Regions from separate parts of the Calothrix sp. NIES-2100 genome, predicted to be linked through region 1. Evidence: predicted binding sites of a transcription regulator. Region 1 holds the regulator's gene; each other region holds the start of a gene.
The links. Region 1 encodes NtcA, which controls nitrogen genes in cyanobacteria. Its sites were predicted from a motif close to TNTGTANNNNNNNNTACANA; they were not measured.
Positions count from the first base shown of each region.

Region 1 (7,603 bases):
TACTACCTGGGATGGCTACTCCTAAAGAAGCAATTAATTGTTGACCTTGTGGAGATCGCACCAAATCAACGAAGAATTTATCTGCAACCGCTGGATCTACCTCCAGTCGGCGATTTAACAATTCTCGGACTTGGGGGGTCAATAAATTCCCAAAAATTTGCAGGTGTTGTGGTAGTTTTCCTGTTTTCGCAAATGTTTCTAAATCAGCGATCGCTATTGATTGCTGAAATGGCCCTAACTTGATCGTCACCTTTTGCGCTGCTAAAGTAGAAGGCATTGCCACACCCCAACTCAGCGCAATGGTCATGCTACACAGTAACCCTTGCACCCAAGAGATTTTACGCTGCTGTCTGCCAAGTCGAAAATGCATATTAGCCATTAGCTATGAGTTACCAATGATAACGCATAACTTTGACTGACCAAGAGTTGGTTTTGTTGCAATCTGGGGGTAGTAATCTGTAACCAAAACCCCCAGTTGAACGCCAGATCTAAAATCCGTTGAATATAGTTCTGAGAATACCCAAGATAGAACCTATAGGATTGAACAATACACCCAAGGTATCGCCAGTCCTAGCTGTGCCATTGCGGCTGACTACCACCACATCATTATTGCGGAGTATCGGATTGGTTTTTTCATTAATTCCTTGGGAGAAATCTACTTGTACGACACGCTTAGTTACAGAACCATTGGGGTTAAGGCGAATCAAATCTACAGCACCGCTTTTAGCTCTAGCATCGTTAAATCCGCCCGCAGCCAGCAATGCCTGATTTAAAGAACTATTGGGCTTCAGTTCTACAGAACCAGGTTTTTTGACTTCGCCAACCACACCAACTTGAATGCTGGTGGGAGAGAAGGTAGTAGTAGCTAATTGAGTGGCTTCTGCGGGGTTAATCTCAGTAGCAGTGGGAACAACAATTGTGTCTCCATCTTGCACAATCACATCTTGATTAACATCACCACTCTGTAATAGTTGCCAGAGATTGATATCTATGGTTTGTTCTGAGCCTGTTCTTGTAGGTCTGCGGAGCTTAAGAGTACGAATATCAGCTTGTGCTGTAATGCCTCCAGCTAGTTGAATAGCCCGTGTTAAAGTTGGTAAACCGCTACCGGCAGCCCCGCCATCTTGCCCTCCGGTAGAACCTGTTGTCACCAGATACGATCCAGGACGGTTAACTTCACCAATAATTGCCACCGTACGTGGTCTGCTGGGGTCAGCGGCAAAGTTAGCGGCAAACAAATTGCGTGCTTCTGCTACGTTGAAGGTAGGGGCAGTTGGCACAACAATGGTGTCTCCATCCCGTAAGGTAATATCCTGTCCGATTCTGCCAGTTTGAATCAGGTCTTTCAAATTGAGTGTAACTGTTTGTTCACCAGCACGTCCTAGCTTCCGACGTAATTGAACTTGAGTGACATCTGCTGCCAATGTTACGCCTTGAGCTGTGGTGAGGGCTGCTAATACAGTTGGGTATTGTACACCAGGATTATTTCCGGCTCCTCCCTGTAAGCTGAGAGTGTAAGCTCCTGGGCGTGTCACTTCCCCTGCTACAAAAATATTGATTGGCCGAGGTGATAACAGGTTAACGGAAATTAGGGGACGTTTTAAAAAGCGGGCGTATCTTTGAGCAATTTCGTCAGCAGCCTGTTCGGTACTTAGCCCTAGAACTGAGACACTGCCAATTAAAGGTAAATTAATCGAGCCACCAGGAGGAATTTGGTATTCACCAGTATATTCTGGTACTTCAAATACGTTTACACGTATGAGATCGCCGCCTCCTAATGTATAATTTGTATCCAACTGTGTGGATACTGGTGGTGTTGTAGGTGTAGTAGGGGATACTGGTTGTCGCTGAGCTAGGCTGGCAGATGGCGCAGCGACATTGACAGCCGTTAATATGACCACACCCAGACTTGATTGGATGAGGATTTTCAGCAAACCTGTATTAAGCATATTTACCCGAGACTCTCAAACGACAATTGCTAAAGTACTGTCTAAACATTTTAATCGTGACTATACTTAAATATTCAAGCTCTCCAACATTCTTATTTTCTTAGAAAAACTTGACCTTCCGGAGGGGTATTTATTGATTCAGCTTAAAATTTTAGTAAAGCTAACTTAAAGTTGAAGCAACTGATAAAAATTCTCTATAAACTTGCAGTTAATTAACACCGATATTTTCCTTGGTGTTGTTGGCATCTTGGCGGTTGGTTTATGAATATTTAATTGTATCTTCACAGACAAATGATATTAACATAAGTTGCTATTTATCTGGTGATGACTGGAAGTGGGGAATAGAGAGATCAGGGGCGATGAGGGAGTTTGGAGATAATATCAAAAAGCTTGCCATCCCTACCAACGACCCTTGTCCTGAGCGCAGCCTAAGCCAATGCGCTATGCCCTATTTTCCAGCCAGTGTTTAGTTATTAGCTAGTTGAATTATTTAACAGGATGATTTTTTTGTTGAATTTGTTGGATGAAAAACTCTTCTAAGGAGGTACGAGACAAGTTCATAGCAACGACTTGTCCACCACTAGGACGAAGACTAGCAAGAAAATCATAGTAATTATCTTGTTGTAGTGTACCTTGCCAAGAACCATCAGCCTTAAAGACGATACTGGGTATCCATTGTTGGATAATTTCGCGATCGCCACCTATCCCTTTAATATGATAAACGCTCTCATTTCCTAAAAGTTCCTGGAAAGAACCAGTGCAAATTAATTCACCTTGGGAAAGAATTGCAACGCGATCGCACAATTGTTCTACTTCAGAGAGAATATGGCTGTTGAAAAATATTGTCTTACCTGCGGCTTTGAGTTTGAGGATAATTTCTCGCATTTGGTAGCGTCCCACAGGATCAAGACCAGACATGGGTTCATCTAAAAAGATTAACTCCGGATCGTTAATCAAGGCCTGTGCCATACCTACACGCTGTAGCATCCCCTTGGAGTAGCGACGCATCTGTTTTTTTCGCGCATCAGCTTGAGATAAACCAACTAATTCTAAGAGTTGGGGAATGCGTTGACGTTGTAAACTATGGGGAATTTGAAATAGCCCCGCTGCTAGCTGCAAAAATTCCCAGCCAGTGAGATAGTCATATAAATAAGGATTTTCTGGCAGGTAACCAATATATTGCTTCACGCTGCGATCGCCTAATGGTTTACCCAGCAATAATCCCCGCCCAGAACTAGGACGGATAATTCCCAGTAATAATTTTAACAGTGTAGTTTTCCCTGCACCATTCGGTCCCAATAGTCCAAAAGTTTCTCCAGGGTAAACAATTAAAGAGCAACTTTTGAGCGAGACAACTTTTTGGTGCATCCAAAAGCCAGTACGGTAGACTTTTCGCAACTCAGAAGTTAATACTACTGGCGGAGTATCGGGAGTATTCAGTTGAGAATCAGGAGCATCTACAACAGACTTCATCTTGCTTCCATGCACCTTATGGCAGTAACTTGTTATCAATTACAGGTTACCCATTGATTAGCAAGAACTAACATGGGCATGGGGCATGGGGCATGGGGCACTTGTACTCTCGCAAGTAGAAGTATTGGGCATAGGTTTCCCTTGTCCTCCTTGTCCTCCTTGTCTTTTTTGTCCCCCTTGTCCCCCTTGTCCTCCTTGTCCCCCTTATCCTCCTTCCCTTGTCCCCCCTGCCCCCTGCTCCCCTGCCTGCTTTACAAAACCCCTTTAGAACTGGGAATCATTCCCCCACGACGGGGGTCTATTTCCACAGCTATCCGTATTGCCCTAGCAAAAGCTTTAAATGTTGCCTCAATAATGTGATGGGAATTAATGCCATCTAGCTGACGAATGTGCAGTGTCAATTGGCTATGGTTCACTATTGCTACAAAAAATTCCCGTACTAATTGGGTATCATATGTTCCCACCCGCTGGGTAGGAATCTGTAAACCATAGCTGAGGTGAGGTCTTCCAGAAAAGTCCAGTGCTACTTGAACTAATGCTTCATCAAGTGGTGCCAGGAAATTGCCAAAGCGGATAATGCCTTTGCGATCGCCTAGGGCTTTACTCAAAGCTTGCCCTAGGGTAATGCCCACATCTTCGTTAGTGTGGTGGTCGTCAATTTCCCAGTCTCCCTTTGCTTGTACATCCAAGTCAATCAAACCGTGGGAGGCAATTTGATGCAGCATATGATCCAAAAATGGAATGCCAGTTGCTGCCTTACAGATTCCTGTACCATCGAGGTTAACCGTAACTTGAACATCGGTTTCACCAGTAGTGCGATGAACAGAAGCAATCCGAGGGCTGGGACTAGATTGGTCGTATTGGGAGATGTTAACTTGACGATCACTGATTTGCATAGCTAATGAGGATTGGGGATGAGGGAGATGAGGGGGATGAGGGAGATGAGGGGGATGAGGGGGACAAGGGAGACAAGGGGGACAAGGAGGACTATTGACTATTGCCCAATGCCCAATGCCCAATGACTAACTACATTCCCATGATTTCATATCCTGCATCCACATATATGACTTGCCCAGTAATTCCGCTGGACAAATCGCTACATAAGAAAGCCGCAGTGTTTCCTACTTCTAACTGGGTGACTGTACGTCGCAGGGGTGCAACTTGCTCCACATGATGAATCATATCCAAAATGCCTCCCACCGCACTAGAGGCTAAAGTACGAATGGGGCCAGCAGAGATGGCATTTACCCGAATATTTTGTGGGCCGAGTTCAGCAGCTAGGTAACGTACACTTGCTTCTAAACCTGCCTTGGCGACTCCCATAATGTTATAATTAGGGATTGCCCTAATGCTACCTAAATATGAGAGGGTGAGGATACTTCCGCCTTCGGTCATTAACGGTTTGGCTGCACCACTTAACTGTACTAGTGAATAAGTACTAATTTGTAGTGCTGTGCTGAAGCCAGTACGTGATGTTTGGCTAAAATCTCCGCTCAAATCGTCTTTATTAGCAAAAGCAAGACAGTGGATAAGAATGTCTAGCTTTCCCCACTGACTGCCGATGGTTTCAAAGGTAGACTGAATCTGTTCATCGTTTTGGACATCACATGGCAGGAATAAGCTGGGGTTGAGGGGTTCTACCAATTCGGCAACTTTTTTCTCCATTTTGCCTCGCTCATCTGGCAAATAGGTAATACCTAAGTTCGCTCCAGCTTTGTGTAGTTGTTGAGCGATTCCCCAGGCGATTGAGCGGTTATTTGCAATACCTGTAACTAGGGCATTTTTTCCAGTCAGATTGAGCATATAAATTTTTCATGTGAACAATCATGCTAGAGCATACTAGAATCTGAGGCTACTTTGACTTTGTTTTACACAGGATTTGTAAAAATGATTATTGGTAAGAGTATTTACAACAATAAAAAACTCCACTCAAGAATCGGAGTTTTTGTAGGGGCGGGTTTATTTAAATCATTGTTGATCGGTGAGGATATCTGTGAACCCGCCCGTACAGTGGACAGTGGAAAAAATATATAAAAACCGCCGACAAGGGGACGTGGTATTAAACCAGATCCAAAAAAACAACTGACAACTGACAAATGACAACTGACACGCGAAATGCAATAAAATTACTGTTTATTTCTTAATAAATTCTCAAGATATCTTGATTTTATCTTTAAAAAACCTGTTGAATACACCTATGATATGTAGCTTTTCAAAAAGTACTAGCTAAAAATATCAATAATTATGTATCATGATAAACAAATAACTGGGAAGCAGGAATTTTGAGTATAGGAAAGTACAGAAAGGTTGACGGTGCTTTATTGATTTTTCAGGTGTATTCTTAGGTAATCAGTTTTTGTTTTTCCGGCATTGGGTAGGGGAAGGGAGATGATCGTGACACAAGATAAAGCCCTAGCAAATGTTTTTCGTCAGATGGCAACTGGAGCGTTTCCGCCGGTTGTAGAAACGTTTGAACGCAATAAAACGATCTTTTTTCCTGGCGATCCTGCTGAAAGAGTTTATTTTCTTTTAAAAGGTGCTGTTAAGCTTTCTAGGGTGTATGAAGCAGGAGAAGAAATCACAGTAGCACTGCTGCGGGAAAATAGCGTTTTTGGTGTGCTGTCATTGCTGACAGGAAACAAGTCCGATAGATTTTACCATGCCGTTGCATTTACCCCTGTAGAATTACTGTCAGCTCCAATTGAACAGGTGGAGCAAGCACTCAAGGAAAACCCAGAATTATCAATGTTAATGCTGCGAGGTCTGTCTTCGCGAATTTTACAAACAGAGATGATGATTGAAACTCTTGCACACCGAGATATGGGTTCAAGGTTAGTAAGTTTTTTGTTAATTCTCTGTCGAGATTTTGGTGTTCCTTGCGCTGATGGGATCACAATTGATCTGAAGCTATCTCATCAGGCGATCGCGGAAGCAATCGGTTCTACTCGCGTTACGGTGACTAGGTTACTTGGAGATTTACGTGAGAAAAAAATGATTTCTATCCACAAAAAAAAGATTACTGTGCATAAACCTGTTACCTTAAGTAGGCAATTCACTTAAAAGCAATTGGGGGAAGCAGAGGTGGCAGGTGTTGTGTTTTGAGAGATAACACCGATAATGGAGGTAGATCTCAAAATTGACTAAATATCTCCACCCAAAAGCGGACTCTTGATGTTGTCAGCGGTCAGTTGCTTTGAATCTATGTACCGCCAGTCCAGTTGCTCCAGAGTGGAAACCAAAAAGACCGCAGGGCTGCGACAAGGAAACGGTGCATAAAACTTTCATCAAAAACAACTGACAAGTACGGGTTTAGCATTGCTAAACCCCTATAACTGACAAATGACACGCCAAGCAAGTAAATTCAGCTATTGTCAATCTCTATATCCCCCACAAAAAATGGTTGAAAGTAGTAGGCTGTATCTGGAAGCATTTCGGTAGCTGAAGATGACCACCGGGTACATCCTCATTGCAGCAATTTTAATTCTGGGGGGCATGCTTGCCACTGTCGGCGATCGCATCGGCACACGAGTTGGCAAGGCGCGCCTCTCTCTATTTAAGTTACGTCCTAAAAATACGGCAGTAGTAGTAACTATTTTTACTGGTACTTTAATTTCAGCATCAACTCTGGCAATTTTATTTGCTGCGGATGAAGGATTGCGCAAAGGGGTTTTTGAGTTAGAGGATATTCAAAGGGATCTGAGAAATAAACGCGAACAGCTAAAAACCACAGAAACCCAGAAAAGTCAAGTAGAAAGTGAGTTGAACCAAGCGAGGACAGCACAAGCCCAAGCTCAAAAAGACTTACAAGCGATTAATCAGTCCTTACAAGCGGCGAATGCTAAACAACAGGCTACCCAAGCCCAACTCAACCGTACTCAAACTCAACAAGCCCAAACCCAAGCTCAATTAAACCGCACTCAAACTCAACTAGGACAAGTTGTAGCTCAATATCAAAAAGCAATAGCGGAACTGCAAAGCGTTTACGACGAGAAAAAGAATCTCTTGGCGGAAATCGAACAACGGAAGATAGAACGCCAAAGACTCTACGCCGAAGCAAAAAAAGCGATTGACGAAGCCAAAACAGCTATTGCTAACCGCGATCGCGAACTCGCCAACCGCCAAGAAGCAATTGAACAGCGAGACCAAAAAATTTCCCAGTTAGATAAACTGATTCAACAGCG
Region 1 covers NZ_CAWNLA010000001.1:5,887,055-5,894,657, forward strand. Annotated here, with positions in the region: gene AACU32_RS23910 (alpha/beta fold hydrolase) at 1-370, opposite strand, end outside; gene AACU32_RS23915 (SLBB domain-containing protein) at 489-1,949, opposite strand; gene AACU32_RS23920 (ABC transporter ATP-binding protein) at 2,436-3,422, opposite strand; gene hisB (imidazoleglycerol-phosphate dehydratase HisB) at 3,674-4,318, opposite strand; gene fabI (enoyl-ACP reductase FabI) at 4,449-5,225, opposite strand; gene ntcA (global nitrogen regulator NtcA) at 5,811-6,482, shown strand; gene AACU32_RS23940 (DUF3084 domain-containing protein) at 6,867-7,603, shown strand, end outside.

Region 2 (7,603 bases), 2.5 Mb from region 1:
CAGAAAAATACCTAGTCCTAACAGTAGCACCAAACCAGTTTGCATGACACCTTCTTGAATGCGCATAGGTAAGGGCTTACCGCGCAAACCTTCAATCAACAGAAAAGCTAGTTGTCCGCCATCTAAAGCGGGTAGAGGCAAAATGTTGATAATTGCCAAGTTAATACTAATGAGTGCTGCAAAGAAGAACAAACTGCCTGTATCATTTTGGGCAATATTCGCACCAATTTCCACAATTTTAATCGGCCCTGCTACTTGGCTTGCAGTTTCACCAAAGTTGGTAATTAGTTGTCCAAAGCCTTTAAATGTCATCACCACAATGCGCTGAAACTCTGTAGCACCCACTGACAAAGCTTCAACAGGGTTAGTAATGGGACGACGCTCAACTTTACCGTTGGGAGAAAGTCCAATCCCAATGGTACCGCCATTGGATTTGGCTTCTGGAACCACGTTTACCGATAGTTTTTGGTCACCACGGGCAATTTCTAGTTGAACTGACTTACCTGCACTAGTTTTAATTAAATCTCTAAAAGCGTCTATTTCTTGCAAAGAAGTGCCAAATTGTCTTTGATTAGCCGCTACAATGACATCTCCTGGTTTAATTCCCGCATTTGCTGCTACAGAACTAACTTCTGGTGCTAGCTGTTGGATTAACACGCCAGGTTGGTTGGCTTGTCCGATACCAACAAAACTAACTTGTCCCACCAGCAGCAAATAGGCAAATATTAAATTTGCGATCACACCCGCACTGATGACGATCGCTCTGTCTAATATAGGACGGTTACGCAGCAGATTTGGGTCATTGGGGGGAATATCGCTATCTGGATCATCATCGGGAAAGCCAACAAAGCCACCCAAAGGAAAAGCGCGGATAGCATATTCGGTTTCTGTACCTTGGTATTTCCAAAGAACCGGGCCAAAACCTAAAGAAAACCGGTTAACATGAATGCCCTGAGAACGTGCTGCAATGAAATGTCCTAGTTCGTGTACCAAGATCAAAACAGCCAAAACTGCGATCGCTGCTAAAACTGACATAGATCAAACAAGATATAAAGCTATATACATATTTCCATTCTAAAATGTGTAAATGGTTAGCATTGGTCTTGACACCCTGGAATTGAAGATTTTCCCTCTTAAGGTCAACAGTCAACAGTCAACAGTCAACAGTCAACAGTCAACAGTCGAGAAATTCTTGACCAATGACCAATGACCAATGACCAATGACTATTGACTACAATACCTCCCGCCCTAAGTAAGGTTGCAAGACTTCTGGTATCAATATCGTCCCATCGGATTGTTGATAATTCTCCAAAATTGCCGCCATAGTCCTGCCTACAGCCAAACCAGAACCATTTAGGGTATGCACAAACTGAGTGCCTTTTTTCCCTGCTTCTTTAAAGCGAATATCAGCCCGTCGAGCCTGGAAGTCAATAAAATTGGAACAACTGGAAATTTCTCGGTATTTCCCTGAAGAAGGTAACCACACCTCTAAATCATAGGTTTTGGTAGAAGAAAATCCTAAATCACCAGTGCATAAATTGATGACTCGGTAAGGTAATCGCAACGCTTGTAAAATAGTTTCCGCATTCCCCACCAGTTTTTCTAGTTCATCAAAGGAAGTACTAGGATGGACAAATTTCACCAATTCCACTTTATTGAATTGATGCAAGCGAATTAATCCCCGCATATCTCGCCCATAACTCCCAGCCTCGCGACGAAAACAGGGAGTGTACGCGCAATGGTAAATAGGTAACTCTTCCGCAGCCAGAATCTCTCCCCGGTAGAGGTTGGTAACCGGAACTTCTGCTGTCGGAATTAACCACAAATCATCATCAGCACATTTAAAGCTGTCTTCAGCAAACTTGGGTAATTGACCGGTTGCTGTCAAAGACTCGCTATTTACCAAAATTGGCGGACTGACTTCTAAGTAACCCGCTTCAATTTGACGCGCCAGCATAAATTGAATTAAAGCCCTCTCCAACGCCGCACCAGCACCGATGAGGTTCACAAAGCGACTTTGAGCAATTTTGACAGCCCGCGCCACATTGAGAATACCTAGCTTTTCGCCAATTTCCCAATGGGGGAGAATATTCGGGTTCTGAGGAAGATATTCATCGCCCCACCGTCGGACTTCTACATTCTCTTCTTCAGTCTTACCGACGGGTGTGGACTCACTAGGCAAATTGGGGAGTGCAAGCACTAGTTGCTCAATTTCCGCTTTGAGAGCTTTTTCTTGTGGCTCCAGTTCGCTCAATTGAGTTTTGATAGAATTCCCGTCATCCCGCAAAGATTGAAGTTCTGGAGACTGAGCATCGATTCCAGATTTAATCTTTTGCCCAACAATTTTACCTATTTCGTTACTCCGGGCTTGGAGTTGACTGCGTGTTGCCTCCAGTTCCCGTTGTTTTTGATTTAACTCTAATATTGGTTGAATATCGTATTTACCACTACGATTACTCAACCGTTGTTGAACTAATTGGGGGTTTTCCCTTATTTGCTTAATATCCAGCACAGATTTTTCTTTTATCTTTTGCCTAGTATCTCCTGCCAACACATCAGCATATACTGATTTTGGCCTGACATAACAGGATTTACAATACAAAATTTAATTAAATTCCGTCTATTTTGAAACCTATTTTGAAAATAGGGACGCTTAGGCTAGCGGGATGAGGGAGACAAGGAGAGAAGTCTGAGCGCCGGCGTCCGGCGTTAGCGAAGCGTTAGTGACGAAGGAGCGTCTGGCTTCTCCCAAGGGGAGACGCTGCGCGAACGCCAACGTCTTCTCCCAAAGGGAGACGCTGCGCGAACGACGAACAGAACTTCGGAGGGACAAGGGGGAGATATGCCCAATGCCCAATGCCCAATGCCCAATGCTAAGGTTTAGTAATTCGATTGAGAAGCCAAAGCGACGCAAGTAAGCCTCCAAAGTGAGCCATCACAGTATTAGTGTTTGCCTGTACGACAAACATATCCAAACCACTAATAAATGGTTGGTTCCCTTGGGTAGAAAAAATAAATTGAGTTTGGGTAATGGCTCTTGCTGCTAAAGTTCCCACGATCGCCTGTGCCCCTAAAAGAGTCAATAGTATTCCTACCAAATTTACTATCACTCCTAAGCGCAATACTTGTACCGTTTCGCTTTTACGCGGTCGGTTGTTGGGATTAGCAGATAGTAGTTGAGCGCCTAGTTTGGTGTAACGGAAAGCTAGATAAATTCCTACACCCAAGGTAACCAGCCCACAAATTGCCAGGAAAATGCCAAACCCTGCTCCCGCATTATTCCCCGCGCTACCAGGTCTTTGGCTAGAAATAGCAAATAGCAACAAAATCACGCCAGAAACTACGCCTAGTACCAACTGAATCCAAAAACTAATCCAACCTATCAGGCGAAACTTCTGGGCAATTGCCCGAAGAGTAGATGAAGATGATGTAATGTCGGGGTTTTGTGACATAAACTGATTACCAATTTGCTAGCCGCTTCAAAATATATCGGGGAAAGGGGATTGGGTATTAAAGCATTTGTCATTTGTCATTAGTTATTTCTTCCTTGTCCTCCCTTCGGGTTCGCAGTCGCCTGCGGAGGGAAACCCTCCCGCAGCGCTGTTTCACCTTGTCCTCCTTGTCCCTCCGAAGTTCTGTTCGTCGTTCGCGCAGCGTCTCCCTTTGGGAGAAGCCATCGCCGGACGCCGGCGCTCAGACTTCTCTCCTTGTCTCTAGTCCTTAGCCCCTAGCCCCTAATCCCTAGTCCCCATATTTTAAGGTTTGCACTGGCATAATCATTGTAAAAAAAGTGTTTATTAACTTTTGCAGACAAAACTGCATTTTACCTGTAAAATTTCTTCGATGGCATCTTATGCTTAAGCAGTTCTAACCAGCTCGGCATCACTTGACACTAAGGCATTGGCTTTGCCAATATCTTAAATTGCTCCTCACCACATCGTCTTGAGCTTGGGCAGGGATGCATATTCTGTTTCCCTGAAACTCACACACTCGTCCTACAACTTCAAGTGGCGTGGGATATCTTTTATGATGTCTACGCTTTGTAAATTATGCCTAAGTAGCGTTGTGTACTTACTTAAGCGTAAGTATTTTTATATACTGACTACTAGCATAGTAGATCTCACCCTAAGGCATTTTTTAGCCATTCACTAATTATGAAACTTGAGGATATATATCAATTCTTTGAGAATCCTCCGCCAACTTACCTTTGTCAGGAACTAGCAGTTTGTTACATACTGTATGTTTTGATACAAGGTGAATCTTACGGAACCGAGTTGATCCAGCGACTGGAGACTGAATATCCAACCTATCGGCTTTCGGATACCGTACTGTACAGTGCGATCAAATTTCTCGAAGACCAGAGGGCAATAAATGGATACTGGAAGAAACTCGAAGGGCGGGGACGCCCTAGGCGGATGTACCAAGTTTCTCCAGAATGGCAAGCTCAATCCCAGGATTTAGCTCAGCTTTGGCTCAATTACATACATCAAAGAACAAATTAACTAATAATTGATAAAGGAATGAATAAGTCCCCTCCAATCAAATAGTAACTTTTTTAGTTATGGATACTGCTATTCTGCCATCTACCTTCCTACTTACCTTGTTGTTGTCGGTTGGGCTGTTTTTCTTTATTCGTGCCTCTACTAAAGAGCGTACAAAGACAGCACAACTGATATCTGAGGAAGACGAAGCTACTTTAATGCCTCAACTCAAGGAGTATTTTCGCGGACGGTCTTATCGAGTGGCAGCGGTAGACCGCGAACAAAACCAAGTGACTTTTGAAGGGTTTGTTAAACCAAGCTGGTTTTTAGCTGTGTTTTTAACACTGCTAGCATTTACTGGTTTGATTTGTCTATCTCTGGTTTTGTCAATGCTTTTTCCGAGCCTTAGTACCATTTTTTTAGGGCTACTACTGCTCTCTCCTATGAGTGGTATTTATTATTGGAAAAAAGCTGGGAGACTTGAGAAAGTATCGCTCAAAATGGAAACAATCCTGAATCAGCAACACTCCTCAAGTAAAATAACTGTAACTGCTCATCGAGACGAACTCATAGAGTTGCAGAAGGCACTACATCTGAAGTACCTCAACTAAGCTAAGCTCAAGTTGAGGCTTCGCGTCTCGCCGTTGCTCTGTGTTCGTCACTCAAGAAGATCAGAGTCTTACACAGCGTCTCTCGGCAAAGCCGTTTATCTCCTCCAGGGAGAACCCGCGCAGCCGCCCTGTTTCCCAAGGCAGTTTGATTGTTTTGCTTCCAACACAGTTTGGTGTCTAACTTACGGCAATAGCCTGCCAGTGACCGTGTTCGTTCCCTCTTTCTCAGGCGCTTTTACCAAGGGTTTGTGTCTTACAACTACTGTGATGGCAGTCGCTTAGACTTTCCCTCAGTCCGGCGGTGTTTCGTTTTTATAAGCCTTATATTCCCACACCAACCGCTTCTCTACGAGACGCTACGCGAACGCGTTATGGTGTGGGGCTGACGGAAAGAAAGCTAACATTTTCCGGAAACACACATTAAGGATGTGAAATTACAATCTATAATATGTCAGTTTCCCTACGATACGAAGTCGTAGGGAAAAAAACTATAGCTGTTGACAAAGCGTCTTGAGCAATCTATCAAATTAACTTGCAAGTTAGCTCACGCTAGTAAACACTTTTCGCTTGCAGCTGACTTCCTTGTTGATCTTGAGGCTATAAATCAACCCATGCAAACCAGTTTGGTTTGAGACAAGTTGACTGTCCAATTACCTGGAATAGCTCTCTAGGCAAATCAGCTACAAACTAAAAAAAATGAATTTTTTGCATAACGTGAGCAATTTTGCCAGTTAAATGGTTGTCAGAAGTCACATAAATGCGTAAGATAACCACTGTTAGTTCAGCGACTAGCTAAAGCTAGCGTTTCCTGTCCAGTAGGAGCTTCTAGGGTCCTGAGGCTGGGAAACAAAAAATGGTTCTCTTCTACGTATTGAGCACCGAACAGTCCCTTTTCTGCCCAGAAATAACGGTCTGTGGTGTGTTCGTTCCGCTTTACAAGTAGCAAAGCAGGTGGTGCGATTCCTTCAGCTTGAATAAACTTTCTTGCTGCTGTCACAGGTTTTTCTTCACCACTTTCGATGCTATATTGAGGCACATGTTCTAAGATTCGTCGCCCTTCTTGGCGACGACGACTTTTCCGTTTACGTCTCCTTGCCAACCTATTTTCCTCCTCTTTCAAGCTATAGATTGTAGTGATAGCTACAAAATCCGTCGTAATTATATAAGTTCTAGTTCAAAAAATCAATAGTTTTTAAGCTTTTGATACAACAAAAATCAAATCTTTAAAAGTAGAAAAATCAAAATTAGGGAATATATTATTCCCTGGGGCAAAGCATTACTAAGAAGATTTAGTTAAGCTTTATTAAATAGGCGAGGAAAAAATTACCCTCTTCTTTAATCTACCCTCAAATTCTATAAACTTGAGCAAAAATCTGAAAAATGTTAATGTCTGCCAGTTCTGATTTTGTTGCTCTATGCCGAGAGCAAATAGCACTGTTAACCCAAGGGCTAGGAGCATCGTTAAGTGTGGTCTACTTAACGCAAGAATTGGTAGAGGCTCCGACAGGTGAGGCAAAACTGATTCCGGTGGTGGTATACCCAGAGACGTCTATATTAAGGCAAGTTGAGGGGACTGCTGGGCTAAAAACCCCAGAGCAACTGAAGGTACGGAATGTTTTGGCATTACCCCCGAATCAGGGAAAATTATTGACAGGGGTGGCAGAATCCTCCAGTTCATCACCGGAGCCTGAGACATCAAAAGAATATTTACTCAGTGAGAACCAAATTGTTTTACCCCTAATTCATGAGGGTGTGATGATGGGGTTACTGGTGACAGGTAGGGAAGACAGGACATGGAATGAGCAGGAACAAAGCGAGATTCAAAGGATAGCCCAAACTCTAGCGATCGCCTGTATTTTAGATCAGCGTCGAGCTTGGTTGCAGCAGCAATTGCATCAACAACAAATCCTGCAAGAACAGCAGCGGGATTTACTAGATAACCTCTTGCACCAGTTTCGCAACCCGCTAACGGCAATCAGAACCTTTGGTAAACTGCTGATGAAACGGTTGCGAGCGGGCGATCCTAACCGGGATGTGGCTGGTAATATCATTCGCGAAAGCGATCGCCTGCAAGAATTACTCCAACAGTTCGATCAAGTAATTGAGCTAACACCACCAGATTTAGCACCTCATACGCTTCCAGAAACTGAAGTAGTTGTAGAAGCAACTATCCAAAAAGAACCAAAACTTGCCCTGTTATTGCCAGGAACAGGAGAAAAAGCTACTGACTGTACGGCTTATGATTTACTCGCACCATTATTAGTATCTGCTAGGGCGATCGCCCAAGAACGCAATTTGCAAATCATCACGAAAATTCCGCGAAATTTACCTTTAGTCCGGGTTAACGTCAAAGCTTTACGAGAAGTTTTCAGCAATATTATCGATAATGCTTTAAAATACACCCCTGCTGGGGGCAAGATTTTGATCCAGGTAGGGCAAGAAAAAGATAACTTACAGGGAATCGCCATTAGTGACACAGGCCCCGGTATTCCCACAGAAGATTTAGAACAT
Region 2 covers NZ_CAWNLA010000001.1:3,380,033-3,387,635, reverse strand. Annotated here, with positions in the region: gene rseP (RIP metalloprotease RseP) at 1-1,035, opposite strand, end outside; gene serS (serine--tRNA ligase) at 1,232-2,512, opposite strand; gene AACU32_RS14165 (DUF3611 family protein) at 2,874-3,452, opposite strand; gene AACU32_RS14160 (PadR family transcriptional regulator) at 4,155-4,502, shown strand; gene AACU32_RS14155 (cofactor assembly of complex C subunit B) at 4,562-5,092, shown strand; gene AACU32_RS14150 (DUF3155 domain-containing protein) at 5,874-6,191, opposite strand; gene AACU32_RS14145 (sensor histidine kinase) at 6,473-7,603, shown strand, end outside.
Region 2: the regulator NtcA is predicted to act here: its motif matches at 6,220-6,239, upstream of AACU32_RS14150 (DUF3155 domain-containing protein).

Region 3 (7,603 bases), 2.0 Mb from region 1:
TTTTTGGATCTTGATAAGCATCAGAAGCCAGCCAGTCTTGATTTTGTTTATCAATCAGTGTCCGAGTCATTCCTAAGCGCAAGCCATCACCGCTATCTTTGAGCTTATCGGCAGAATTGAGCAATACAGCTTTCATTACTTGATGACGGCGAGAATCGATACTCCAATTAGGTTGTTTTGTCCGTAACTGGCGATCGCCAAATTCCTGCAACAAAGCCACGGTAGCTGTAACGTGAGGTGCTGCAAAACTTGTACCTGTGACCTTATTCACTTTACCATCGGGATTGAGCAGAACAATATTACTGCCCGGTGCAACTAAATTGATCGCACGACGATTACCAATATTAAACTCCTTCCCCGCTAGCCTACCAGTGACTCCTTGGGAAGCACCCGCCAGATTAGAAACGTCAACTTTATTAAAAATCCCTTCTCGGCGGGATGAAAAAGCCACGTTCACTCCATTAAAATTATCTGTAGGAATGGGAATACCACCTTTGCCCTGGTTACCTGCGATCGCATACACAACATCATGAACACGGCTCGACCAGTCAATACACAGAGTCAGTAAAGCATTGCCATCTAAAATAGCTTCTGGGCGCGGATCGCGGTTTAAAGGTTCACCAAAACTAAAATTGATGGCGCGAACATCACCACCATTTTGCAGTGCAATGTGTTGTGCTGACAAACATTCCTCCGGTTGTCCCATATTTTTAGTCGAGCCAACAGCCGAAGAATACAGCCGCGCCTCTGGAGCAACTCCCGGCCAAGCCTTGTCATTACTAACCATCACACCAGCAACATTATAGGCATGGGGGTCAACGCCACTATTTGATTTCGCTGGGCCATTACGTAAAAAAATGCCTGCTAGGGATATAGCACGATTTTTAGATACCGCTTTATCCCAACCAAACATTCCCGGACGCCCGATTTCTACCTGACCAATAGCAATTTTACGACCGCTTAAATTATAAGGAGGTAGGTGTAGCCTCAGAGCATCAATACCATTAGTTCCTAAAGATGTTTGTAAAGCTGAAGCCAGTACTGGCACACTCAAACAAGAAGCACTCAGTCCCCAAAATAGCCAAGTTAGTTTTTTAGTCATTTGTCAGTTGTCAGTTGTCATTTGTCATTTGTCATTTGTCTCCCTCATCCCCCTCATCTCCCTCATCCCCCTAGCCCCTACAAAGCCGGGGATCAAATTTATGAGCGATCGCTAAATATTTTGTTACAATACTTACAGACGAGGATGCTTCAAAACCCACTAGCCATGACCCAAAACCTATCTCAAAAGCCCATTGTTATTGCTCCATCTATCCTATCAGCCGATTTTAGCCGTCTAGGTGACGAAATTCGCGCAGTAGACGCAGCTGGAGCAGATTGGATTCATGTTGATGTAATGGACGGTCGTTTTGTACCTAATATTACGATAGGTCCTCTGGTTGTGGAGGCGATTCGTCCGGTGACAACCAAACCACTTGATGTCCACTTAATGATTGTGGAACCAGAAAAGTATGTAGAGGGCTTTGCGAAAGCGGGTGCTGACATTATCTCCGTACACGCCGAACATAATGCTTCGCCCCACCTACACCGCACTCTGGGACAAATCAAAGAACTTGGTAAAAAAGCAGGAGTTGTACTTAATCCTTCCACACCTTTGGAATTTATTGAGTATGTATTGGAACTCTGCGATTTAATCCTGATTATGAGCGTCAACCCTGGTTTTGGCGGTCAAAGTTTTATTCCCGGTGTAGTACCCAAGATCCAAAAGCTACGTCAAATGTGTGATGAACGCGGACTCGATCCTTGGATTGAAGTCGATGGCGGACTCAAAGCCAATAATACTTGGCAGGTTTTGGAAGCTGGCGCTAATGCGATCGTTGCTGGTTCAGCTGTATTTAACGCTCCAGATTATGCGCAAGCGATTACAGCAATTCGTAACAGCAAGCGTCCAGCGCCGGAATTAGCTAAGGTTTAATCCTTTTTGGATTAAATATTCGGTCAAAAATGAAAGTAGGCTGAACAATGTTCATCCTACTTTTTTTGCTCGTAATTTTGCACTTGATGGTCTATCTCATTAATTTTGAGGAGTTTGTATTCATCTATTCAGTGCTTCTCAATCCACTGAATAAATTCCTGAATACGAACTTATGCAGTATTTTCTCAGCTTTTATCTACTAATTCTTGCCCATTGGGTTGCTTTCCAAAAACTGAAAAATAAAGCTGCTGAAACCAGAGCACCAAGATTCCATTTCACAGAATTCTTGACTAAGTTTAGACGCTGAGAAGATTCAGTAGCCTGTGCTTGGTTCTTAATTTGTGATTTAGCTTTAGTAACTTCTGTCAAAATTTGATTTTTTACTTCATCAGGACTTTTACCATCTAATGAGCGCCCTTGTCCCTTTAAAAAATTACCTATTTGTTCTGGTGTAGCTTTGCTTAGCTGCTGTTCTACCTGTTCTGCTTGGGTTAGTTGTTGTTTGGATATATTGGTAATCTGCGCTGCACTTTGTTTACTGAGACGAACAGTGTTACCAATTCCTAAAGGTATGAGTAATAAAAAGATGACGGCTAACAATAAAGTTAACCAAGATATCAGCTTCAGACTCAGGAATTCCCATTTGCTTCGGGAATACAGTTCTCCATAAAATATCAGCGCTAAACCGATTAAAGGTACTGGTACTCGTTCCACAAGTGCGCCAAAAGTTTGAAATTCCCAAGCAGGATTCATAAAGTTTGGTGGAACGAACATCTCAACAACATCGAACAAAGCCAATATTAGTAAGCCGTAGCCCAGTATTCGCAAAATCTTCGTTGAGCCTGTTTGGCTGAAAGCAAACTCTTGTAACTCTTGTACTAAAGCGGGAATGAATTTATCACTACTTGATTTAGTCATGTTCCTTATACAGTAAAAAAGAAAGATCCCAAATGAGGAGAATCTAAGGTTTTTTTATTCAGGTTTTGCCACTATTAATTCCCATAACACCTTTGAGTTAGAGAAATTGGCAATATACCTTTTACTTGCAACCATTGTCTAGTTCTTACCTCTATCTGCTCCTAGCTCTAGCTAGGAGAAAAAGCATTATCGTCTGTCTTTTGGTGTGAGGCTATGCATATGTGGTCTTTACACAACGCAACATTATAAGATTCGCGTTGAGACTGTTCTGGTTTTGGCTTCTTGATAGTTGTCGTCAAAAAAACTTTCACTAAAACAAAGAGGACGCTACCTAAAGTTATAGCCAAAAACACTATTCGCAGTTGTTTCCACAGAGTCATCACCTTTAAAACTCCGCAACATCATCAATTTGTTCATTCCTGCTCTTGTAGCAGGAACAGGTAGTATGACACCAAAATCAGCACTGCGTAGGCGTAGCCCGTCGTAGACATCGCCACTAAGGAAAAGTATAAAAGCTAATGACAGTTTTTACTCATCAATAAAAGTTTTACCGTCTCAAACCCCTGACAAACCATCATTCTGTTTCTTGAGGATACAGCCATCGATCACAATCAGTGAAGTATTTCATCTTTGTTTTATCTTAGCTGTAGTAATTATTTTACGTATTTATCCTGAAGAATACGTAGCTATTATTACGTAGTTTTGTATTTTTAATCAAGAATTTTGCTTTATCTTAATACAATCTTTAATTTCATTTGTTTTTGGAAATTAACTTTATGTAGTGTCTAAAGTCAGTTTACATAAGGTTTACATCGAAAAAAAAAGATGCTTTTTAGATAAATTTTACATAAAATTATCTAAACTTTGCATAAAATTGTCTAAAACGCAGTTAAAAAGTATGTTTTTATACTAGCAATTTGCTAGTATTAATCACTGTGCTGAAAAAAATGCATGGGTGGGAATATTAGATACACAAATATTTAATTTATACATAAATACTTAAATTCCCAAAACCCATCACATACTTGATTTAAATGCAACTATGTATTAGTTGTAGCTTTTTGTTGCTGCTTTTGTTTGCGACGCAAAGCCACACCAAAAGCGCCCGCTGTCAATGTACCAAAAATAGTCAAAGGTTCCGGGACAGAGTTGGAGGGTTCCACTACTGGAGCCTGAGTAACTTTAATGATGCTAGATTTAATTCCCTGTTTAAAGTCATAATAGTTGTCGTTAGGGTCTACATCATCAAGTTGGTAAACAACTTCTTGGGTATTCACAAGGCTGGTATAAAAGTTATCAAGATTTGATTTATCAGTGACATGGAACCAGCCTGTATCCAAAGTATTACTGCGGAAACCACCACCGCTCACACCAGCAGCAGCTTCATTTCCTAGAGCATCCGTATTTTGAGTAATTACACTGCCCCAGTTACCAAAGTTAATGTTATTTACCAGCAGTGTATTGTCATTATGATCAAAGTTGCCTACCCCTGTGTCACCATCAAAAAGGGTAAAACGAACAGCCAGTTCTTTAATACCACCCCCAAGTGCATCTATGATTGTCGAGGTAAAACCGCTTTGGATACCGATAGTCCCAGGATTACCTTCATAATCAGCTGGCTTACCATTATTGAAACGGCCTTTGAATAACTTATTGCTTCCCAATTGGCTAGTTACCCGTGAATTGTTCTGACCAATAAGATCCAAAACAATTCCACCTACTGGAGTGATTTCAGTGGGTAAAACTCCTTTAGCTGTAGGCGAGGTACTCGTTAAACTTGCAGCCTGCGCTGACTCTGCTGCTGAGAAAGTTGCCAAACTGAGAACAGTTACTGTTGCTACTTTCCACAATTTTTTTCTGATTTTAAATCTAGTCATTGCACTTCTGCTCATTACTAATAATCAAGTTGGATGCTCAATGTACCCACGGTAAAATTTGCTAGTACCGCAAAACACTTTGCACAAGTAATCGATTAGCTGGCGACAGTCAGAGGATGTATTAAAAATCTTCTTGTCGGTAGCAAAATCTTCTATATCCCCTTGTCCAAGGGAACTTTGATTCTGATCTATTTCCAAAGGATGCTAGGAATCAATAAGTACAAAAATACAGCCAAGCACTTTTCAAACAACCTCTAAAGAAGGCTCTTCGATTGGTACACAATTTTTCAACAGTCAAACCAAACTTCTACATCTCAGCAGTAATCAGTAATTTTTAATATAAAGAACTCAGTAAAATCAACTAATTAGCCCGAAGTTCATGAAAACTTTAGGGTAATTTTTTTGCAAAAAATATTACAAGCCTTAATCTGTAAAGATTAAGAACTGGTTAATTTAAAAAATTGGATATAAAATTTACATAAATTTAGAGGAATTTATCCAGAAATTTACTATTTCCGGAGTAAATTTTTTACATAAACTTGCCTATATATCAAAAATCAAGGTGAGTATTACTCACCTTGATTTTAAGTATTAATAGATACGCAAATCAAAACCCAGTATTTACTTGTGTCTGCCTAACCACTTAGCTGCGGCGATACCAATAATACCTGCAACTACAGGATTGCTGAGAAATTTAATAATACCTGGTTGCTCAGCCAACACCTCACGGAAAATATCCGGGTGGTTGTGATAGACGAAGGAAGCTAGTTTGCTGACATCATCAGCACTCATGCGACTGGCGTGATGAGTGGAAAGACCTAGTTGTTGCTCTAGATGACGTTCATCTAGTCCTCTTTCCTTGAGGTTTTTGAAAAAGGCGCGTGCGACATCATCCCGTTCATTGGGTTTGATTTGGGCGATCGCCTGTTGTAATTCCGGTTCCATTTGGCTGGGGGGAATTTTCTCTGGATGTAAAGACCGACTAAATAATTGACGACGCTGATCTGTTGTGGTGCGTTGAGCAAAATCGTCAAAGTTTTCGTATTGGGTGCTTGAATCTGTCGTTACATCATCTAAAGATTCGACATTTCCCTGTGCCAAATCTTTCATAATTTCACGCTTGTATTGTTCGCTGCTTGTCACTTTGGTTCTCTCCTTTTTCAGGTTTATTTTTTAATCACCTGATATCCTGGGAATTTTCATCATCCACAGAGATAAATCTGGGGGATTGGATTGCTAACTCAGTAATTAGCTGTACTGAACTTGCCTACTTTGAGTGTCGTACTTAGCAGTTAAAATCAGTTTTTTGTCGGGAGCATAAACTAAAACTGTTAGGTCTTGATTGGGGAAATTCTTGCGAAATCCTTGTACTAAGGATTGTGTTAAAGGTCGCACTTCATTAGGACGCACCTGTTGGGAAATTACAACGCCTAATTTGTTGTTATCACGTACATAGGCATCTTTAATTAACCCTTTAGATGTTTGCACAACCCAGTTACCAAAATTTTGTCCGGAGGAAGTATTACCCCGTTCTAATTCTGTATAGGTTACATCTCGACCAATTGCTGGAGTGCTGGTTGTGCGGTCAAGTTGGGCAACGTTGCTACCACCGCAGGCAGTGGTGATTGTCAGAATCAAAATCAAGATGCCAGCCATCAAGATTCTCCGACTCTGCTGAAGCAGAATCATTTTTACACCTCCTAAAAAACAGAGAATAATAATTAAATAGCTTCTCAAGGCGAGCTATTTTAATTTATATTTTTATATCTATATTTATAAATATTTTTACTGCAATTTTTCAAAAAAAATGCTACAGAAGGGCTACAATACCTCTACTATTCCTCTGAAGATAGAGGGAATAATAGAGGTATAAACTGATTAAACTTCTTGGGGGAGTGGGGAAAGGCTAAGGGGTACGGGATAAAGGGGAAGAGGCTAAGAAAAACCCTTTCCCTTTAACCTTTTTCCTTTCCCCAAGAGGTCTATTGTTTATCCGCCGCTATTTTTGCAGAAGTAGTTCGCATCTAGGTCAGTTTTCTAGAACTTCTGCAAAAATATATTGGCTTTAGTCAAGTTTTTTCTTGACGTTGTCTTTCACGTCTTCTATGCCATGACGGACTTCACTTTCAGCTTGTTTTGCTTTACCTTTAGCTTTATCTTCTGGATCACCAGTAACGTTACCTAAAGCTTCTTGAGCTTTACCTTCAATATTTTTAGCTGCGGCTTTTGCGCGATCTTCTATACTCATTTTGTACTCCTTCATTTAATAGAGATTTTGTTGCAAAGTTATGTTGTAACTTTGAACTTTTTCTGATTACTTTTACACAGTAGCTTAAAGTTTTCTCCATAGACTTCTGCCACAAGATATATTAACTATCTATGCTAAGAGACAGATAAGATAGCAGTTTTAAATCATTCTAGGACTAAAGCTGCGTATCATATTTTTTCAGTCAAAACCGTCCTGAGCGGAGCCGGAGACGCTCCGCCTCCGGTCAAGAGTCAAATGTCCAAAAAACCTTGACAATTGACTATTGACCATTGACTATTGACCAGAATATATGTGCCAGTTGCGTAAGTCCTGATATTTGACCAACAAAATTATTCTTCACTAAATTTTAGAAATAAAATTATTAGGTATTCGCTATTTTTTTTGATAAATACTTGATATAAATAACCCGCCTTCTGTATAGAGGACGGGTTGATAAAGTTATGAAAATGATTCTTATATTTAATCTAGAAAACCCATCAGGTTTTCAGAATTATCAATCTCATTTGATGCTATTGGACGGTTGCCGAATATTGAATAGCTTTCAGAAATTACCAACGAACTTGA
Region 3 covers NZ_CAWNLA010000001.1:7,907,652-7,915,254, reverse strand. Annotated here, with positions in the region: gene AACU32_RS32250 (S8 family serine peptidase) at 1-1,102, opposite strand, end outside; gene rpe (ribulose-phosphate 3-epimerase) at 1,268-1,975, shown strand; gene hpsJ-A (HpsJ-like protein, cyanoexosortase A-associated) at 2,168-2,893, opposite strand; gene AACU32_RS32235 (PEP-CTERM sorting domain-containing protein) at 3,934-4,770, opposite strand; gene AACU32_RS32230 (hypothetical protein) at 5,392-5,913, opposite strand; gene AACU32_RS32225 (hypothetical protein) at 6,019-6,459, opposite strand; gene AACU32_RS32220 (CsbD family protein) at 6,836-7,018, opposite strand; gene AACU32_RS32215 (hypothetical protein) at 7,499-7,603, opposite strand, start outside.
Region 3: the regulator NtcA is predicted to act here: its motif matches at 1,222-1,241, upstream of rpe (ribulose-phosphate 3-epimerase).

Region 4 (7,603 bases), 350 kb from region 1:
TGGTAGCCGAAATCACGCCTGCAACTAAGGGAATCATGGCTGCACTACTTAATCCTGCGCCTAAAACATCTTTTAACTCAACTAACCCGGCGAGAGTAATGGCGGGAATCCCTAGCAAAAACGAAAACCTCGCGGCTGTTTCCCGTTCTAATCCCATAAATAACCCCCCTGTCAGGGTAGAACCAGAACGCGATACACCAGGGATTAATGCTAAACATTGCGCCAAACCCATTAATAGCCCATCATTCATTGTCAGCTTTTCAAAGTTGCGTTCACGTTTACCTAGTTGTTCCGCCAATCCCAGCAACAGCGACATAACTATAGAAGCAATGGCGATCGCACTTAAGCTTCTGATCGGAGAATTATCATAATCAGGAATTAATTTTTTGATTAACAGTCCAAAGAAAATAATTGGCAAAGTCCCCAACATTATCCCCAAAGCCAGCCGCAAGTCATAGTCATGATAATCTTTAAGGGCGATCGCTCTTACCGATCCTTTAACAATTCGTGCCAAGTCTGGCCAGAAGTACCACAGCACAGCAGCAATACTACCCAATTGAATAATTGCTGTAAAAGCGACCCCCGGATCACCCCAACCCAGCACCACAGGTACAACTTTTAAATGGGCTGTGCTACTAATTGGTAAGAATTCCGTCATTCCTTGGACGAAACCTAAAATAATCGCTTGCAAAATATTCATTTGCTGCACCCCATCAGCCGCCCCGTTAGGCTCGGCGCTGAGAACTTGCAGCGGAAATGCGGCTACTGAGACAGTAGCAGATACCGCACTTAACATTACGAACCATTGACGTTTGAATAAAGCCATCAGTTTACCTGCGATCGCTGACACTACAACCAATTAAACAAACAACTACCTGGGTAACTTGCCAGGATAAACATAAAACAAAACTGCGGGTTGTCATTTATCCCCACAAAGACGCGCCATTAATTTAGCACTCTCCAATTTTGAGAGTAGCGGTTAATAGCTAGAGTTTCTCTGAAATAGATTAAGCCTTGACGACAATCTTTTAAAGTTTGTGCGATCGCTAATTAGTCATTTGTCATTTGTCATTTGTCATTTGTCATTGGACATTTGTCTTCATCATCTCCCCACACCCCCCTCATCCCCCTCTGCCCCCCTCCATTTCTCGAAAAATCAGGTAAAATAAATATGCCCCTGGGGGGGATTCTGCGGTGTGATATCTTAAGTAAGATAAAGTTTAGTAACAATTATTAAAAACGTTGATTAATAATACATTGACCTCATACAGTACTTCTACTGCCTCTATTGATACAGAAGGTCTCAGCATTAATCAGGGGCGCAAAGGCATCGGTGAATTAGAGACGACACTCTCGCAATCTCCCAATCTGCCAATTGCTCCAGCTTCCACAAAAGTTTGGCTAGTGCTGGCGGCGGCGGTGTTTTTGGTATCTGTACCAGTGTTTATTGAAGCACCACTAGTGCGATCGCTACCAAGTTTAAGTTTGGCGATGACAGGATTGTGGGTATGGCTAAGTTTTACCTTAATGTCACGTCCTGCAACTTATCTTTGGGGTGATTTACTGCTGGGTTTTAGCTGGAGTTGGCTAGCAGGCGCAATTTACTGGGGATGGTTACGTTGGGAACCTCTATGGCATTTACCAGTAGAGTCTATAGGGTTACCCTTCGCCTGTTGGTGTCTGGCGCGGAATTGGGGCAAAGTTGGTAACTGGTTTTATTTAGGTTCTTTATTCGGTACAGTCTTAACGGATGTGTATTTTTATGTAGTAGATTTAATGCCCTATTGGCGGCAAATCATGCAAGTAGAACCCGATCGCGTCTCACCAATTTTACAAACTGCCGTCCTGCAAGTACAAACACCTTGGGGGGAAGGTTGGGCAGTAACTCTCGCTTTGGTACTGTTAACTTTTGGGATTGTACCCTTATTTAAAAAGCAACGACACTGGTATGCCTTTAGCGGTGCCGTTTTAAGCACCATTTTGGTAGACAGCCTATTTTTGTTAGCAGCAATTTTAGTTTGAGGATAGATCCGCGCTATGCAGGGTTTAACAGTGCTAAACCCCAGAGACAAATGTGTTTTTCCGACTATACATATTTGGTATTTTTTATCAATCCGTAAGTCCTAACAAGTAGCCCTTTCAAGGTGACTCGAAAAATCTTTGCTTTCTTCTCTGCGTCCTTTGCGTCTTCTCTGCGAGACGCTGCGCGAAGGCGGTGCAAAAATATTTTATTTAACCACAGAGTCACAGAGAACACACAGATAAGAGATTAAAAAGGCATTTTTTTACCAACATTTTTAACCACCTTGAAAGGGGTAGTCTTAACAACTAGTATTTCAATGTTCTAGAAATTCCCGTTGTCACGAGAACTAACCCCAGCCACAGGATTGGGCTGATTGAGGTAATTGTAAACAAGCTGGGAAACCTGGCGAATAAAGTCTCTACCGCGCGAATCTTTGTAAGGACGTTTGACAAAAATAGCTGCTAAGTAACGCTTACCATTGGGCATAGTGACAAATCCCGCATCGCCAATGAGAAAACCGATATCTCCGGTTTTATTGGCGATAACAGCGCCTTTTCCTAAACCAGCAGGAAGCAGAGTGTGAATACTAGTGTGACGCAAAATATCTAAAGCTTGTTCTTTGCTTGAAAGAGAAACCAGCTTGTTATTAACTAACAAAGCCAATACTCGCGCCATATCTTGAGAACTGGTGGTATTAGTTCCTCTCAAGTCAGCCAATAATCGCCTAATTACGGTGTCTTTCAATCCCCAACTGCGGAAACGCTGATTGAGTTTCGCCGCCCCACCCAAGCGATCGATAATCATGTTGGTGGCGGTATTATCACTAATAGTCACCATCTTGGTGATAGTTTCTAAAGCTGTGTATTTCTTGCCCACTCGCTCATACTGCATTTCTCCAGAACCGTTGGTTACCAAGTCACCACGCATCGTCAACTTTTCATCCAGCCTGACTTTACCAGCATCTAAATCCTGAAAAAAGGCAATGAGAATCGGCAGTTTAATTGTACTAGCTGCGGGGAAAACGCGATCACCTCCAATATCCAAATAATTCCCAGTATCCAAATCGAGGAAAAACATCCCTGTTTGGAGAAAACTGTAGCGATTCATCAAGGCTTTAATCTGCGGTTCTAAAGCCTTCATCGATGAATTCAAAGGGACAACACCCGCAAATAAATTTTTGTTAGTCACGATTGGCGGTGTGCTGGGTTGTTCTGTAGTCACTACCGGGGGAATATTTGGCGGAGTTACTGCCAATCTTAATGCTTGGGGTACTTGCACAGACCAATGATTGGCAGATTCTTGTTGCAGCTTAACTTGGGCTGGATCTAAGGTGTAACCGGGCGCTACAGTAATTAGTATGCGAGTAGTATTAGCATCAAACTGTGCAATCTGAATTTTTTGCGTTACCGCCCCTATCCTTTGACTTACTTGGGGATAGCCAAGGGTAACTCCTGGTAAATCAATTACTAGACGGGTAGGATTAGCTAGCAGTTGCACTCTCGGTTGTACATTTTCATCTGTGGTAAAGTCCAGATGATTGCGGTTGCTATCAAAATGCCAATTGGCAATTGTCGCCGCTTTCACCGTTGAACCAACCAGCAAGGTACTTAAAAAGCTGGCTAATACCCAGCTTGCTTTAACAAGATTGTGTGTGTGTGTGAGTCGCATTAGTTAAAACTGTCCGTCAGAAAAGGATGCAAAAATTAACAAAGTTGCTGGCTATTAAAGCACAATACTGGCAATTTGTCAGAATGATCTAGTGCCGCAATCCTTTTACAGTGAATGATTGGTATTTCCGGAAAAACTTAGCTCAAACTTATGGCTCATAATTTTGTCACAGTAGCCACCTTTAGCAACTCTATCGAGGCTAACCTAGCAAAGCAACTTCTGGAAGCTGAAGGTATTAGGTCATTTTTAGCCAACGAGTCCACCGTAGACTTGGCTTGGCATTTAACTGTAGCTGTCGGCTGGATTAAACTACAAGTTCATGAGTCAGAAGCAGCACAAGCTAGGTTTATTTTGGGGTCAAGCAACTTGGATGCTCAATCTGTTGCTGAGGGTGATGAAACTACAGCCCAAGAACAGTTGTTTGTTCAAGATGAAGCAGAAGATGACGAGATAATCAAAGTTTCATGGGCAGACCAAACAGCAGACAGAGCATTTCGAGTTGCTGTCATTGGTATAATTATTATCTTTTTACCTTTTCAGGTATATTCGCTCTGGCTATTGGTGCGTCTACTAGTCTCGCGCGATGCCTGCGGCGGGCTACGCCTACGCATCAGTCACAATAGACAATGGAAAGTTATTGCAGCACTGCTACTAAACTTACTCAATCTTTTTATCCTCTGGATAATGTTTTTTTGAACTACAAGCCCAAATCTACGGCAATTCTATGGGCGCAAGCAAAGCCAGAAAAGGCGACTGCGTTTAACCCCTGACCAGGAAAAGTACTATCCCCTACACAGTACAATCCCGGAATTGCTGTGCGATTAAATCGCATCCCCAATAACCCCCACAACTTGCGCCGGGGGATAGGCCCATAAGTCCCATCTTGTCGCCCCAAAAAACGGCGATGGGTGCGGGGTGTCCCTACTTCCAAATAATCCAAGCCAGCATTTAAACCAGGGAAGATTTGCTCTAATCGCTCAATCATTCGCCATGCGGCTGCTTCTTTACGCGCTTCATACTCAGTTTCACTTAGCCCCTGCCAATTATCTATCCAATCAGGGGTAAAAGCATGAATGATGTGATAGCCTCTAGGAGCCAAGTCTGGGTCAAGTAAAGTGGGAATTGAAACAAAAATTGTGCCTTGGGAGACAGTCATTTCCTGCCAATCTTCTAACAATATATGATGGCACTCGGTTCCTGGAGGCAGAACTGACTTTTCAACCCCCATGTGCAAACTCAAAAAGCTCGGAGATTTTTGGTAAGTTTGTTGCCACTTTTTCTCATTATGGGGTATTGACTCTACAGGTAATAATTTTTCAAAAGTATCCCAGCGTGTAGCGTTAGATACTATGCGTTTACCCTGATAGACTTCACCATTAGCCAATTTTACGCCTACAGCTTTTCCTCGTTCAGTGAGAATCTGTGTAACTCTTGCTTGATATTGAATTGTTCCCCCAGCTTTTTCTAAACCCGCTACCAATGTTTGCGCAATTTTTCCGACTCCGCCTTTAGGGTAATTAACTCCGCCATAGTGTCTATCAGAAAATACCATGCCCGCATTAATCATGGGTGTCATATTGGCTGGAACTACCGACCAGCAATAGCATTCCATATCTATAAATTGCAACAACTGGGGATCTTTGATGTAACGCCGCGCCACATCTCCCGCATTTTGCGGCAAATATTTAGCTAATCCCAGACAAGCTAAAGGATGCTGCAAAAATACTCGTAGCAAATACCGAGGTTCTTCTAATGACAACAAATCTATGCTGTTGAGGCAGTTAAAAACTTGCCAGCATTCGTCATAAAAACGACGAATCCCTACTTTTTCATGAGGAAAATAAGCAGTAAGATTTTGCAAAAATTTTTCATAAACCCGGTCAACTTTCAAATTCAAACCATTGGGTAGATGGTAGTGAATCTGTACGGGATCGGCAATTGTTTCTAAGCTGACATTCACAGCATCAAGGGCGCGGGTGAGTAAATTTGTAGTTCCCTTAGACCCCATACCAAAAATCATTGATGCTCCCACATCAAAGCGATAACTCTGATGTTCAAAATAGCCTGCACTACCACCTGGTATCACATAGCTTTCTAATACCAGCACTTTAGCTCCCTTTGCGGCTAACTGGGTTGCACTCACTAACCCACCAATCCCAGAACCAATGACAATTACATCAAACAAAGAACTAGAAGTCATAATAATTCAAAATTAAATAGTCAGTTGTCAGTTATCAGTTGTCAGTTGTCATTGATTATTTCTTTGCGTCCCCGCATCTGCTTGTCTCCCTCATCTCCATATTCTCTAAAGAGTGAATTTTTGCAAAAAAACCGGATTCTTAGATTTAAATTTTGAATTTGTTAATTTACCTGCCAAAAAAAGAGGGACAAGCCTGCTGCTGCTGGCTAATCCCGTCTGCCGATCCTTAAAGAGAGGAGAACACTTGATATTAATATAACCTTGATTGAGAATAGATGTCAACTGTTAATGAAAAGAATTCTCAATAAATTTTCAGTTGTTGATTTTAGCTGCCAGTCAGAGGCAGGAGGGAGTATCATTATTCTTCAGTTCTTATATAATTAGAGACCGCGAGTTTTTGGCTATGACGCTACAACTGCGTGTTTATGTTCCACCCCATCCCTTGATTAAGCACTGGTTAACAGTTGCTCGTGATGCTGCCACGCCTTCAGTATTATTTCGGAGTGCGATGGTAGAGTTAGGAAGATGGTTGACCTATGAAGCAGCAAGAGAGTGGTTGCCGACGCAAGAAACAACGGTGGAGACTCCTTTAGATTCTGCGCCAGCAACTGTGATTGATACACAAGTGCCTGTGGCAGTAGTACCGATTCTGCGGGCAGGTTTAGTGTTATTAGAAGGGGCACAAACTTTATTACCCTTAGCTTCGATTTATCATCTGGGCTTAGTGCGAGATGAAGAAACACTACAACCTTTGTGTTATTTAAATAAATTACCAGAAAAATTTGATCCTCAGACGCGGGTATTAATTACCGATCCAATGTTGGCTACGGGAGGTTCAATGATGGCAGCAATGGCAGAATTAACACAACGGGGTGTTGATCCAGCCTTAACGAGGATTGTCTGTGTAGTGGCGGCTCCCCCAGCTTTGCAAAAACTCAGTGCGGCTTATCCTGGTTTAATTATTTACACAGCGACGATTGATGAACAAGTCAACGACGATGGGTTTATTGTACCGGGATTGGGAGATGCAGGCGATCGCACCTACGGGACTTAAGCTACTATGCAGCTAGGGTAGGAAAATAACTTTAACTAGTGAAAAGTCCCAAAGTTTCGTCAAGGCGGTTAAGGATATGAGTCAGCGTGATGGTTTTGTCAGTGGATTTTTTGTCGGCGCAATTTTCGGTAGTGTTGTGGGTGGCGCTCTAGGAGCCTTGATTGCTACTCGTCAAGATCAGGAATTAGCAGCAGATGAAGAAGCAGAACTGACTAATAACCAAGAAGAAGCGAGGAAAATAGCTGGAAAACGGCGTCAGATGCAACCTTCCTCAACAGAAGGGCTAGAAATGGAAACAGCAAGGCGATCGCTAGAAGACAAAATTGCCCAGCTAAATGCCACAATAGATGAGGTACGCAAGCAACTCGGCAATGTCAATGGCACTTCACCGCAAGCCATAAATGAGCGTTCTTACACGAAAGATTCTTAAAGACTAACGACGTGGTGAAAGCGCCCAATTGTGATGCTATATGCCAACACAAACCGCAGACACCATGACCTAGACTAAATTAAAATCTATGATAAGACCTTGTTTGTCAAATTAGCAGAAAACCGAACTATCCATGAATCTACTGATTACTACACTGGCTACTTTCATCCAGATTTATACTGTGTTGCTGATTATTCGGGTTCTTTTGACCTGGTTCCCCAATATTGA
Region 4 covers NZ_CAWNLA010000001.1:5,532,878-5,540,480, forward strand. Annotated here, with positions in the region: gene AACU32_RS22555 (undecaprenyl-diphosphate phosphatase) at 1-826, opposite strand, end outside; gene AACU32_RS22560 (DUF3120 domain-containing protein) at 1,243-2,022, shown strand; gene AACU32_RS22565 (serine hydrolase) at 2,345-3,691, opposite strand; gene AACU32_RS22570 (putative signal transducing protein) at 3,842-4,387, shown strand; gene crtH (carotenoid isomerase) at 4,389-5,891, opposite strand; gene upp (uracil phosphoribosyltransferase) at 6,295-6,945, shown strand; gene AACU32_RS22585 (hypothetical protein) at 7,022-7,375, shown strand; gene AACU32_RS22590 (YggT family protein) at 7,509-7,603, shown strand, end outside.
Region 4: the regulator NtcA is predicted to act here: its motif matches at 1,221-1,240, upstream of AACU32_RS22560 (DUF3120 domain-containing protein).